Regions from separate parts of the Cellulomonas sp. EB106-03-03-XG116 genome, predicted to be linked through region 1. Evidence: riboswitches for the same ligand, from Rfam matches in the RefSeq annotation. Region 1 holds a riboswitch; the other holds the start of a gene.
What was found. Region 1 has a riboswitch for S-adenosylmethionine ahead of AC3WUG_RS06615 (LLM class flavin-dependent oxidoreductase). Riboswitches for the same ligand answer to the same signal wherever they lie in the genome.

Region 1 (4,394 bases):
GCCGACCGTGTAGAACAGCTCGCCGTACGCCAGCACGTAGACGACCGACGTGCCCTTGAGCAGGCCGATGATCTCGTTCACCGAGGTCGGGACGATCGTGCGCATCGCCTGCGGCAGCACGATCCGCCACTGCTGCCGGCCCCGCGGGATGCCGAGCGCGGCCGCGGCCTCGTGCTGGCCCTGGTCGACGCCGAGGATCCCGGCGCGGACGATCTCGGCGGAGTACGCCGCCTGCGACAGCCCGAGCCCGAGGACCGCGGCGCCGAACTTGTCGACGACGTCGAGGGTGTCGAACTGCAGCCACTCCGGCCCGAACGGGATGCCGAGCGACAGCTGCGGGTAGAGGTACGCGAGGTTGTACCAGAGCAGCAGCTGCAGGATCAGCGGCACCGACCGGAACACCCAGGAGTACGCCCAGGACACCGACTGCAGCAGCGGGGACCGGGACAGCCGCATGAGGGCCAGCACGGTGCCGAGGCCGAAGCCGATCACCGCGGCGACGGCGGTCAGGCGCACGGTGGCCCACACGCCCTCCAGCACGGACGGCCAGGTCAGGTACTGCGCGACGACGTCCCACTCCCACTGCGGGTTGGTGAGCAGCGAGCTGAGCACCATCGCGAGCAGGACCGCCACGCCGGCGGTGGCGACCCAGCGGCCGGGGTGCCGCGCGGGCAGCACGGGCAGGTCGGCGAGGACCTCGGGGCGGTCGACGTCGGGGGCGGCGGCCGGCCCGGGCCCGGCGGCCGCGGGGGCCGCGGTCGCGGCGCTCACCGGGCGAGCCACTTCTCGAACGCGTGCGGGACGAGGTCGCCCGGGTACGCGGCCGGCTCGAACAGCGGGGTGTAGCCGGCCGCGAGGTACAGGCCGACCGCCTCCGGCTGCTTCGGCCCGGTGGTCAGGTAGACCCGCGGGTAGCCGGCCGCGGCGGCGCGCGCCTCCAGCTCGGCGAGCACGACCCGGGCCAGCCCGCGGCGGCGGTGCGCCTCGTGCGTCCAGATCCGCTTGAGCTCGGCCGTGGCCACGGCCGGCGCGCCCTCGGCGTCGCGGGCGCGCGGGTCGGCGAGCCGGGCGACGTCTCCGTGCTCGGGCTCCCGCCGGCGGCGGAACGCGCCGCCGGCGACCGGCTCGCCGTCCTCCAGCACGAGCACCAGGGCGCCGTGCGGCGGGGCGAACTCCTCCACCCCGTAGTGCTCCAGCTCGTCGCGGAGCTCGGCCGGCGTGAGCAGGCCGGTGTACCGGGTGCTGTACTCGTGCGCCAGGCCGTCCAGCAGCGGCCCGACCAGCGGGTCGTGCAGCCGGGCGTCGCGCACGGCGAGCCGCGCGGGGTCGAGCGGCGCCGGGTGCGTCGGCAACGCCCGCAGAGGGGTCGTGGTCATCGGGTCACCTCTCGATGGGGTGGTCAGCGGGCGGCGCGGCGGGTGCCGTCAGGTCAGGGCGAACGGCGCGGCGGACCAGGGGCCCTCCGCCGGGACGGGCCGGGCCGCCGACGGCCGGCCGCGCTCCCCCGGCTCGCCCCGGCCCGCGGGCTCGTCGCCGTCGCCGGGCCGGAGTCGGAAGGCGCCCGCCTGCTGGAGCGCGGGCACCGTCCGGTCGACGAGCGCCGCGAGGTCCGCCTCCACGGAGGTCGGGCGCACGACGAACCCGTCGACCGCGCCGTCCCGCACCGCGTCGGCGAGCACGGCCGCCAGGTCGGCACCGGTGCCGGCGACGACCGCGCCGGCGACGCCGAGGTCCGGCCGGTCGACGGAGCGGACGAGGTCCAGCCGCGCCAGGGCGGCGTCCCGGTCGTCGGCGAGGGCCACGTCGACGTCGAGCAGCACGCGCACGGCGTCGGCGGGCCGTCCCGCGGCCACCGCCGCCGCGCGCACCCGGGCCCGCGCCGCGGCGGCGGCCTCGAGGTCGGGCGACGCGAGGCGGGCCACGTCGGCGTACGCGCCGGCCAGCGCCTCGGCGGCCGGTCCGGCGACCGGGACCACCACGAGCGGGCGGTCCGCCGCGGCCGCGTCGGTCGCGTGGGCCGCGCGGGCGGCGGCCCGGCCCCGGACGGCGAACCGGATCCCGTCGTGGTCGACGCGGAACCGGCCGTCCCCGCCGCGGCGCACCGCGCCGGGCTCCCCCGCGTCCCAGGCGGCGAGGACGGCGTCGAGGGCGGCGGCGGCGCGGTCGGCCCACGCCCGCTCGGCCGCGGGGTCGGCGGGGGCGACCGGGGCGCTGCCGTCGGTGGCGGCGGCGGCGCGGGCGTCGCCGGGCGCGCCCGGGCCGGACAGCTGCCAGCCCGCGGGGCCGCCGGCCGCGCCCTGCACGCCGCGGACGGCGCCCGCGAGGTGGCCCGGCTCGACCTGGTCCTGCGGGACGCCCGCCACCAGCGCGGCGGCGCGCACCAGCGGGGCGACCCGCGCCGCGGCCACGGCGGCGTCCAGCCGGCCCGGCACCCGACGCCGCCCGGGGTGCAGCAGCAGGGCGTCGCCGAGCACCACGAGGTCGAGCAGGCCGCGGTCGGCGCGGTGCACCAGGCGGGCGAGCCGCTCGCCGTCGAACGCGCGGGCGGCGACCGCGCCGAGCGCACCGTGCGCGCCGGGCCGGGCGCCCGCGGCGGTCAGGTCGACGCCGAGCAGCGCCCGGCGGCCGGCGCGAGGGGACGAGAAGGGCATGACGGCTCCGTTCGGGGGCGGGTGGTGCGGCGGTCGCGGGCGCGCCGGGGCGCGCCGCGGCGACGCGCGGGCGAGGGATCGACGAGCGGGCGGGCGGCCCCGGCTCACCGAGGGAGGACCCCCGCGCCGAGATCGGGCCGTGGGGGTCCTCCCTCGGCCCGCGCGTCCTCTCCCGGCGCGGGTCGGCGCGGGTCGACGCGGGTGGCGCGGGTCCGCCGGGTCGGCGCGGGCCGGCTCGGCGGTGCGGCCGGCGTCCCGGGGCGTGGCCGGGTGGGGCTCAGGCGCCGCGGTGGGCCGGGGTCACGCGCCCCGGGCGGGGCGCGGGACCGGCGGGCGCCCGGTCAGCGGCGACAGCGACAGCGCCCGCCGTCGGTGGCGGCGGTGGTCGGCAGGGCGGGTGCCGAGGGCGCCCACGGCGCCTGCACGGTCCGGCTCATGCGTTCTCCTCGTGTGCCCCCGCCCGGTCGGGCGGGTCCGCGTGTTGTCCGTCGCCGGCGGCGGCGGACCTGGTCCTCACCCGGGGCACCCACCCGCGCGGGGGGTTGCCGTCCGACCAGCCGGGGCTTCGCGTCGGAGCTCATGACCACCCGGTGCGTCCCGGGACCCGCCGTGCGGCGCGCCCCGGTCCGAACCGGTGCCGGGGAACCTACGAACCAGGCGGGAGGGCGTCAACGCCCGGACCGTCGCGTCTCGCATGGCGGAGCGATGTCACAGGACCAAGGTCCCAGGCGTTCGCACGGTCCCGGATCGTGAGAACTCCCCCGCGGCCCGGCCCGCGCGGCGCGGACCGGTGCTAGACCTCCGCACCGAGGTCACGAGTCCCAGCGCCAAGCCCCGGCTGGCTGGGCAGCAACCCCACGTCACGGCGGGGTGCTCCGGGAGATGACCTGGCCGTCGGCCGGCACCCGCCGCTCCGCCGCACGGCAACCGTGATCGACACCCCTGCGAGGCCACCATGTCGTCCCCGTCCGTCGTCGCCGTCTCCGGGAACCCGCGCGCCGGGTCCCGCACCCTGGCCGCCGCGCGCGCCGCCGCCGAGCGCCTGGCCGCGCTCCCGTCCGGCGAGCCGGCCGCCGCCGGGACCGTCGAGGTCGTCGACCTCGCGACCCTCGCCGGCGAGCTGCTCGCCCCGGCGCACCCCGCCGCCGACGCCGCCCTCGCGCGGGTGGCGGCCGCCGACGTCGCGGTGATCGCCACGCCGGTCTACAAGGCGTCGTACACCGGTCTGCTCAAGGCGTTCCTCGACCTGTACGGCCCGGACGGCCTCGCCGGCGTCGTCGCCGTGCCGCTCGTGGTGTCGGGCAGCCCCGCGCACGCGCTCGCCGGCGAGGTGCACCTGCGGCCGGTGCTCGTCGAGCTGGGCGCGGTCGTCCCGGCGCGGTCGCTGACCCTCACCGAGGCCCAGCTCGCCGACCTCGACCCCGCGCTGGACGCGTGGCTGGCCGGGGCCGCCGCGCCGCTGCGCCGGGCGCTCGGGCTGACGGACGCGCTCGCGGGGGCGGCCCGGTGACCGCCGAGCGCACCGACCTGGGCCCGCTCGAGCGGCTGCTGGCCGAGCAGGACGAGCCCCAGCTGGACCCGCAGCAGTTCAAGCAGGTGTTCCGCCGGCACCCCGCCGGGGTCGCCGTGGTCGCGCTGCGGCACGCCGGCCGGCCGGTCGGGTTCACCGCGACCTCGGTCATCTCGGTGTCCGCGGCCCCGCCGCTGCTGGCGTTCTCGCTCGCCTCGACGTCGTCCTCCTGG
Region 2 (4,394 bases), on a different contig from region 1:
GCGGTCACCGCGAACCCGTCCAGGTTCTCGGCGAAGTACTGCACCATGTCGTTGCGCTCTGGCTCGCCGTGCACGAGCACGTCGAGGCCGATCTCCTCCTGCAGCTCGACGACCCGGCGGATCTCCGCCTTCATCTCGTCCTCGTACTGCGCGGCGGTGAGCTCGCCCCGGCCGAACGCGGCGCGGGCCACGCGGATCTCCGGCGTCTGCGGGAACGAGCCGATCGTCGTGGTCGGCAGCGCGGGGAGCTGCAGCCGCTCGGCCTGCGCGACCCGGCGGTCCTCGAAGTCGCCCCGGTGGAACGCGTCGGCGGGCAGGCCGGTGAGGCGCTCGCGGACCTCGGGCCGCACGACGCCCGGGGCCTGAGCGCGCGAGCGGCGCGCGTCGGCCGCGGCGAGCAGCTCGGCGTGCACGGCCTCGCGGCCCTCGGTCAGGCCGGTCGCCAGCGTGACCACCTCGGCGACCTTCTGGTCGGCGAACGCGAGCCAGGAGCGCAGCGTCGGGTCGAGCTGCGGCTCGTCCTCGACGTCGTGCGGGACGTGGAACAGCGACGTCGACGTGCCGACGGCCACCTGCCGCGCGCCCAGGCCCTCGAGCGACTCGAGCGAGCCGAGCGCCGCGTCGAGGTCCGCGCGCCAGATGTTGTGGCCGTCGACCACCCCGCCGACCAGCACCTTCGACGCCAGCCCCTCGACGGGGGCCACCGGGAGCGAGCCGCGGACCAGGTCGAGCGCCAGGCCCTCGACGTCCGTGGCCGCCAGCACCGGCAGCGCGTCCTGGAGGTCGCCGTACGGGGCGGCGACCAGGATCGCCGGGCGCTCCGCCGCGGGCAGCTCGGTCGCCAGGGCGCGGTACGCCTCGGCCGCGGCTGCGAGCAGCCGGTCGGCCGGGACGCCGGTCGAGTCGGAGACCAGGGCGGGCTCGTCGAGCTGCACCCAGGTGGCGCCGGCGCGGGCGAGGTCGCGGAGCAGCGCGGCGTACACCGGCAGCACGTCGGCGAGCCGGTCGATCGGCAGGAAGTCCTCCGGCGAGCCCTCCGCGGCCTTGGCCAGCGCGAGGAACGTCACGGGGCCGACCAGCACCGGGCGGGTCAGCACGCCGTCCGCCAGGCCTTCGGCGAGCTCCCGCACCGGGCGGTCGCTCGCGTACCGGAACGGCGTCGCCGGGCCGATCTCCGGGACGAGGTAGTGGTAGTTCGAGTCGAACCACTTGGTCATCTCGAGCGGCAGGTCGTCGCCGCGGCCGCGGGCCACGGTCGAGTAACCGGCCAGGTCGAGCCCGCCGTCGGCGGCGAGCAGGTCCGCGAACCGCTCGGGCACGGCGCCGAGCACCGCGGCCGCGTCGAGCACGTGGTCGTAGAACGAGAAGGCGCTGGGGATCGCGGGCAGCCGGGTGTCCAGGCCGAGCTCCGCCAGGCGGGTGCGGGTGCGGCGGCGCAGGTCGGCGGCGGTGGCCTCGACCTCCTCGGCGCTCGCGCGGCCGGCCCAGAACGCCTCCAGGGCCTTCTTCAGCTCGCGGCGCGGGCCGATCCGGGGGTAGCCCAGGACGGTGCCGGCGGGGAAGGGGTGGGTCAGGTCGGTCATCTCTCGCCTCAGCTGGTGGGAACGGGGGTCGGGGTGGTCGTGGGGGCGGCCGCGGCGGCCGCCGGTTCGGGGGCGACGGCCGGTGCGACCCGCAGGTGCGCGCGCGGGGCGTCGCCGCCCAGGCCCGCGCCGTCCAGCAGGTCGAGCGCGGGGCCGTGGGCGTTGAACGTGTAGAGGTGCACGCCGGGCGCGCCGCCGTCGAGGACGGCGTTCACCAGGTCGACGCCCAGCCGCGTGCCCAGGCGGTGCCGCGCGGCGACCTCCGCCGGGTCGTCGGCGTCGAAGGCGTCGAGCCGGGCGAGCAGGGCCTCCGGGACGGGCACGCCGGTCAGCTGCGCCACGCGGCGCAGCCGGGCGGGGTCGGTGGTGGGGATGACGCCCGGGAGGATCGGGATCGTGACGCCCGCGTCCCGCGCCAGGGCCACGAGCTCGAGGTACGACCCGGCGTCGTAGAACACCTGGGTGATCGCGAAGTCCGCGCCGGCCCGCTGCTTGGCGAGCAGCGCCGCGACGTCCTGCTCCCGCGTGCTGCCGGCGCCGGCGTTGCCGCGGGGGAACGCCGCCACGGCGACGGACAGCGGCCGGGTGGCGGCGCGGACCGCCTGCGCGGGGCTGCTCGCGCACCGCCGCCGCTCGACGTCGCGCAGCAGCTCCACGAGGGCGCTCGCCGTCGGCAGGCCCTCGGGGTGCGGCTCCCAGGACCGGTCGGCCGGCGGGTCGCCGCGCAGCGCCAGGAACGACCGCACGCCCTCGTCGAGGAACTCCTCGATCGTCGCGGCGAGGTCCTCCCGCGAGCTGGCCACGCAGGTCAGGTGCGCGATCGGCGTCAGCGACGTCTCGCGCAGCAGCCGGCGGACGAGCTGCCGGGTCGTGGTCCGGGTGCTGCCCGAGGCGCCGTACGTGACCGAGACGAAGTCGGGGCGGGCCGCGGCGAGCTGCTGGACCGTGGACCACAGCCGGGGCGCGGCGTCCGGGTTCCGCGGCGGGAACAGCTCGAACGACACGGTCGGGCGGTCGACGGCCCCGAGGCCGTCCGGCACGGCGGTGCCCGCCAGGTGCGCAGGGACGTCGTGACTGCTCATCGTCAGCTCCATCGAACCTGGCGGAAGCACCCGCACCCTCGGTGAGGAGGGGGGTTGCTGCGACGTCGACGAGCCAGGTCTCTCGGTCGCTCTGGATGGGTGCCGCCACACTAGGCCCGGCGGCGGCCGCCGTCCACTGCCCCTGACGTGTCATCTTCTCGTGACCCGGTTCACACCCCGGGTGGGGCCGCGCGCGGGCGGTGGCCGGGAGGGGTCCGGGGTGGCGGACGGGTGCGCCCGGGCGGCGGGCGGGTGCGGCGGCGCCGTGCGAGGCTGCGTGGGGTGACCGACCTGCGCACCGTCCCGCTGCCCGCCCGCCGGATCCACGCCCGGGACCTGGTCCCGCCGGACGCCCCCGAGGCCGTGGTCCTCGGCGAGGCCCGCGCGCGGCTGGGGGAGCGGCCCGTGCACGACGCGCGGGACGGCTCCGTCGTGTGGGTGGACATCGACGCGTGCAGCGTGCACCGCTGGGCCGGCGGCGACCACGCGCGGGACGCCGTGGTCAGCGTGCCGTCGCCGGTGTCGCTGGCCTGGCCGGCCGCCGCGGGCGGGCTGCTGCTCGCGACCGCGGACGGCCTCGGCGTGCACGACGGCACCACGCTCGGCCCGCTCACCCGGCCGGCGGACATGCCCCGGGACTACCGGTTCAACGACGGCGGTGTCGACGGCGACGGGCGCCTGTGGGTCGCGACGATGCCGCGTGACGGCTCGCCGGGCGACGGGACGGTGTACCGGGTGGTCGCCACGGACGAGGGCCTCGAGGTCGCCGCGGTGCTCACCGGGGTGGGGGTCGGCAACGGCCTGCAGTGGAGCCCCGACGGCGCGACGCTCTACGTCACGGACACCAGCACGGCGACCGTGTACCGGCTGCCGTACGACACGGCGTCCGGCACCGCCGGCGCCCCCGAGCCGTTCCTGTCCTTCGACGCGGACGGACCGCAGCCGGACGGCACGACGGTCGACGGGGAGGGCTGCCTGTGGGTCGCGCTGTACGGCGGCGGCGCGGTGCTGCGGTTCGCGCCGGACGGGACCCCGCTCGGGGCGATCCGGGTCCCGACGGAGCGGGTGACCTGCCTGGGGTTCGGGGCGCCGGGGTCGGGGCGGGCGTACGTGACGACCGCGCACGCCGACGGGGACCCGCTCGCGGGGGCGGTGCTCGGCGCGGAGGTGGCGGTGGACGGGCTGCGGGTGCGGGCGTTCGGGGAGGGGTGAGCGGCCCTCGGCCTCACTCTGCGAGGTCGGCGCGTCGTTCCAGGGTGAGCCGGGCGCCGAGCGCGGCGGCGAGCCGGACGAGCGTGTCCCGCGTCGGGTTGCCGAGCCCGCGCTCGATCCGGCTGATGTCGGCCTGCTGCACCGAGGCGCGCGCGGCGAGCGCGGCCTGGCTCAGCCCGTGGGTCCGTCGCAGGTGCGCGATCTCCGCCCCGAGCAGCTCCTCGGCCGCGAGCTGCGCGCGGAGCCCCGCCGCGAGGTCCGCGGCGACGTCGCGGACGTCCTCGTCCCAGTGGGACCGCGCCTCGTCGGCGATCCTGCGGTAGGGGGTGGTCGCCACGGTGCTCCTCCGATCGGTGTCCTCTGATCATGTGCCGTGGCACATCGCGCGTCAACCCGTCCGACGCCACGTCGCCAGATGGCGTCGCGCGCGGTCGATCTCGCGGCGCTGGCGGCGCTCGGACGTGTCCCGGCCCTTGTCGTACGCGTGCAGCAGCAGCACGACCCGCGCGCCGTGGAA

Region 2: it holds a riboswitch for S-adenosylmethionine, as region 1 does, so the genes downstream of both, AC3WUG_RS04320 (methylenetetrahydrofolate reductase) here and AC3WUG_RS06615 (LLM class flavin-dependent oxidoreductase) in region 1, are expected to answer to the same signal.

Annotation. Positions count from the first base shown of each region.
Region 1 is NZ_JBYTEP010000010.1:57,935-62,328, forward strand. Features, by position in the region: gene AC3WUG_RS06605 (amino acid ABC transporter permease) at 1-771, opposite strand, end outside; gene AC3WUG_RS06610 (GNAT family N-acetyltransferase) at 768-1,376, opposite strand; gene AC3WUG_RS06615 (LLM class flavin-dependent oxidoreductase) at 1,425-2,651, opposite strand; SAM riboswitch class IV at 3,123-3,236, opposite strand; SAM riboswitch class IV at 3,462-3,565, shown strand; gene AC3WUG_RS06620 (NADPH-dependent FMN reductase) at 3,607-4,161, shown strand; gene AC3WUG_RS06625 (flavin reductase family protein) at 4,158-4,394, shown strand, end outside.
Region 2 is NZ_JBYTEP010000006.1:43,462-47,855, reverse strand. Features, by position in the region: gene metE (5-methyltetrahydropteroyltriglutamate--homocysteine S-methyltransferase) at 1-1,583, opposite strand, end outside; gene AC3WUG_RS04320 (methylenetetrahydrofolate reductase) at 1,592-2,665, opposite strand; SAM riboswitch class I at 2,659-2,767, opposite strand; gene AC3WUG_RS04315 (SMP-30/gluconolactonase/LRE family protein) at 2,948-3,877, shown strand; gene AC3WUG_RS04310 (helix-turn-helix domain-containing protein) at 3,891-4,214, opposite strand; gene AC3WUG_RS04305 (hypothetical protein) at 4,266-4,394, opposite strand, start outside.